2 regions of the Lysinibacillus sp. CD3-6 genome follow, and region 2 is predicted to be linked to the other one. Evidence: riboswitches for the same ligand, from Rfam matches in the RefSeq annotation. Region 2 holds a riboswitch; the other holds the start of a gene.

Region 1 (2,209 bases), 1.3 Mb from region 2:
TTAAATTAGACATAGCTCCTGCAATAGTATGAATTATATCTGAGGAGAAAAGCATGCCTGTTTTTATTGCACTAATTGAAAAATCCTCAAGCAGTGAATGAAGTTGTTTATTTACAAAAGCTTGATCAATTGGAAGCACCCCGCTCACACCTAAAGTATTTTGTGCTGTTAAAGCGGTAATAACGGATGTCCCGAATACATTTAATTCTTGGAAAGTTTTTAAATCAGCTTGAATACCAGCTCCACCACCGCTATCTGAGCCAGCTATTGTCGTCACAATATGCATTATTTTTCACCGTCCTTCGATAAACGGTGAAGCTCATTTAAGACGGACACTGCGAAATCACCATTATATGGCGCACAAGAAGCGGCATGTTCAGCAACTTTTTTATAGCTCGTTAATGTATGGCACAACTGAGTAAATGGCTCATTACCTGCCATATAAGCTGCACAGCAAATAGCACTTAACAAACAACCCGTCCCTGTAACTTCTGTCATGCGAGCGTTTCCACCAATAATCCATTTAGATTGCTCACCATCAGTAATAAAATCTTTTTCACCAGTTACAATGACAATGCACTTATATTTTTTAGAAATCTCTTGTGCTTTATCTTCAACAGATATGGAGCCGCTGCCACTATCCACACCTTTTTGTTGCCAATGAACATTAGCAATCGCGGCAAGCTCACCGATATTGCAACGAATAACAGCAAAGTGAACCGCTTCTAATAATTGCTGTACCGTTTGTTTACGTAAAGTTGTTGCCCCAACACCAACAGGGTCCAAAATCACAGGTATACCTAGCGCGTTTGCTTTTTTACCAGCAAGGAACATCGATTGTTTTGTACGGGTAGTAAGCGTGCCAATATTAATTAATAAGGCTGATGCAATCGATACCATTTCTTCAACTTCGGTTGATTCATCGGCCATGACAGGTGAAGCACCAATTGCTAATAATCCATTTGCTTGGAAATTGGCAACTACATAATTGGTAATACAGTGAATCAATGGCTGTCTTTTACGAATAGTTTGAAAAATCATCGTAGTCCTCCTTTTTTGGATGGACGTAAGCATGCAAAAAAGCTCTTTTTCGTGCGAAGTGTACACGTAAAAAGAGCTTATCATCAGTAATAAGATGTGTGTTGCTCCCTACGTCAGTATTAACTAACAGGTTCAAAGGGTCAGGTTTTACCTTCTCAACTCGTTATGAGTCCCCCTGCAATCATGAATTTTTTAGTTGTCCAAAATGTAACATACCTATTCTCAGTATTCAATAGCATTTTATCATTATCTGGAAAGCAGTGACTGATGCCATATAATAAACCATGATAATTGTCATGACTTTGTGAAAATAAGGTCCATCCATTGAAAATCATAAAAAATGAGTTTTATAATAAACCTAGCAATAAGGAGGCAGTTATTATGAAAAGACAGGATTTAATCGCACCAGAATGGTATAACATTGTTGAGGAGATTGAGAAGTATGCTCAGGACCCTTCTAAAAAAGCATTAATTGTTTATAACAATCATGAAGAAATTCAACATATTACATATGCAAATTTACTTGAAAAAGCAAATCAGGCGGCCCATGTATTTACTTCGCAAGGACTAACAAAAGGTGATGTGCTTTTAGTAATGGTTCCAAGATCTGTTGAGGCATATATCGTATACATAGCAGCATTGAAAGCGGGCTTAACGATTATTCCAAGCTCAGAAATGTTGCGCACAAAGGATATTGAATACCGCATTACACATGCAAATGCCAAAGGAATAATTGCTTACGAGCCATATATTGAGCAATTTGATGAAGTAAATAATCTAAAGGGTATTTTGCAATATGTAATTGGTCATGCGCATGCCCCATGGCAACCGTTGCTTGAAAAAATGGAGGAGCATCCTACAAACTATACGAATCCTACACCAACAAAAAGTACAGACACTGCTTTTTTAGCCTATACAAGTGGAACAACGGGCAATCCTAAAGCAGCTGTTCATACGCATAGCTGGGGTTATGCTCATTTACGGACAACAGCACCAAATTGGTTAGGTGTACAGGAAAATGATATAGTATGGGCTACTGCGGCACCTGGATGGCAAAAATGGATTTGGAGTCCGTTCCTTGCAACTTTAGGCAGTGGTGCAACAGCCTTTGTCTATAAAGGCAAATTCGATGCATCAACTTATTTGTCGTTGCTTGAAAAATTTAAAG
Region 2 (2,209 bases):
CAATAATTTGGAGTAAGGTAGACAGTTCGCCCTCCATAGTCGTTTCTAGTGGCTGCACCTCATAGCGCACACCTGCAGCATCGATAATTGCAATTGCCGCATCCACGAAAGGGATGACATCCTCATATTTTTCTGTTTTCGGTATAATTTGTACACTGATTAATGAATTAGCCATTAGTTTGCTCCTTTCGTTGGTAAGAAATCATTTGTAAATGCTTGCTCTGCATCAAATTTTCCTTCTAAGACGTTGTTTTTCGTCATCCATTCCGCATAGTTTTCCCAAACTGCTAATTTTTGTTCGCCCCATTGCGCTGCATCATCTTGATATTTATTTGCTAGCCATTCTTGACTTTTATGCACAAGTGCTTTATCTAAGTCAGGTACCGCTTCAAGTAAAATATCAGCCGCTTCACTAGAATGCTCAATGGCATACTCATAGCCTTTTGTCGTTGCAGCTACAAATGCCTTTACCACATCAGGATTATCCTTAATCATCTTTTCATTCGTAGCTAAAACAGGTGTATAATAATCAAGTTGCTCACTATAGTCTGTTAAATACTGCATGTTTAATGTTTCCCCACGTAGCTCCGCCTCAATCCCTGTCCACGCATAATAGATCCAGGCAAAATCAATATCCTTTTGCATCATGGTGAAAAAGTCTAAATCTCCTGCATTAACAATATCTAATTTTTTGATTTCCGCCTGTTCTTTTTGCATAAGTGATTGTAAAACAGCTTGTTCTATTGGGCTTCCCCAGCCACCATACGTTTTTCCTTCATAGTCCTTAGGAGATGTAATGCCCTTTGAAGCAATCGAAGCAAAGCCAGATGTATTATGCTGAATAATTGCAGCAATTGATACAAGTGGTACACCCTGTACACGTGCTTGTGTAATACCTTCCTGATAGCTTACGCCAAACTGTGCTTTGCCTGATGCAACTAGCTGATCAGCACCAGCATCACCAGGTAAAATAATGTCCACGTCTAAGCCTTGCTCCTCAAAGTAGCCCAGCTTTTTCGCCACATACAGTCCTGTATGATTTGTATTAGGTGTCCAGTCTAGTACAACGGATACCTTTTTTAATGAGTTTGTTTCTTCTTTGTCCTCTTTTTCGCTACAACCAACTAATGTTACTAATGCAGCAATAAGAACGAAAAACCACTTTTTCATGCTGTGTCCTCCAAGTCTAGTAGTTTGAAAGTGTTCATGATTGAATGTTTACACCAGAAAAAAAGGTATTCTAAGGCCATTTGCAGTGCTTATGATTGATTACTCCTAGTTGTAGGTGGAATAATGAATCCTAAACAAAAAACGCCTGGGAGTTATCCCAGACGTTTGCAAACGGTATCAAAAAATAGTAAATGATTATTTTTGAATAGATGTTCCCTACGCTGGTACGAGCCAAATCAGGTTCAAAGGGTCAGCATCTAAACGGACGCAATCTCAGCTGGCAACTTCCAGCCCCCCTACATTCTTAACTTATGAACTTTTCGTTGATTATTATACCCATATGTATCGTAAAATGACAAGCTAGTAATTTTCGTAATTGAAAAAAATGAGCTTTTACTGGACTATACTAGTAATCTGCGACATGACTTTTGCAAATAGAAAAGGTTTTATGCATGGAGTTTGAAGTAGCAGGCTATGCAGTATAATATTTTGGGACAAATATCACTTCCGAAAAAACAATCGAAAAATGTGTAAACAAAAGCACCCGAATCCATGTACTCTCCCCCAATTTTTATATGATTTATGCATTTACCACGTTAAACATAAAGTTGATCTCAAATACAATTTTGGGAAGCTTTCAATTTTCTGGAGTTGCCATTACAAAAAGTTTGAATGTTGCGCATAACTTATGGTAACTTGAGTACCTTTTTCGTTAGATTGGATTGTACTCTGTAGTTCAAGCATTCGGCAAATATCTTCGATGATTCTTAGGCCAGTGCCCTTTTCCTCCACATTAAACCCAACCCCATTATCTTTAAATATAATTAAGTTTTTTTGCAAAGTGATTTCCAATGTATCGCATGCTGCATGACGCAAAATATTTTGGAAGATATTATCAAATAATCTGTGCAACCAAATTTCATTACTCTTCCAAAGGAATTTCGTTGTGGAATCGTTTAACACAATCGAGATTTGATTGACTTTATATAAAAAATTCCACTTTAAAATGATGGTATTGATAAGTTTTGGAACGTCTACT

Evidence for each region. A riboswitch is a leader RNA that binds a small molecule or an ion and turns the genes downstream of it on or off. The one in region 2 is predicted to bind thiamine pyrophosphate.
Region 1: it holds a riboswitch for thiamine pyrophosphate, as region 2 does, so the genes downstream of both, thiM (hydroxyethylthiazole kinase) here and FH508_RS11405 (ABC transporter substrate-binding protein) in region 2, are expected to answer to the same signal.

Annotation. Positions count from the first base shown of each region.
Region 1 is NZ_CP085880.1:3,626,707-3,628,915, reverse strand. It holds gene thiD (bifunctional hydroxymethylpyrimidine kinase/phosphomethylpyrimidine kinase) at 1-286, opposite strand, end outside; gene thiM (hydroxyethylthiazole kinase) at 286-1,041, opposite strand; TPP riboswitch at 1,130-1,228, opposite strand; gene mbcS (acyl-CoA synthetase MbcS) at 1,423-2,209, shown strand, end outside.
Region 2 is NZ_CP085880.1:2,352,444-2,354,652, reverse strand. It holds gene FH508_RS11410 (thiamine-binding protein) at 1-175, opposite strand, end outside; gene FH508_RS11405 (ABC transporter substrate-binding protein) at 175-1,170, opposite strand; TPP riboswitch at 1,367-1,478, opposite strand; gene FH508_RS11400 (sensor histidine kinase) at 1,828-2,209, opposite strand, start outside.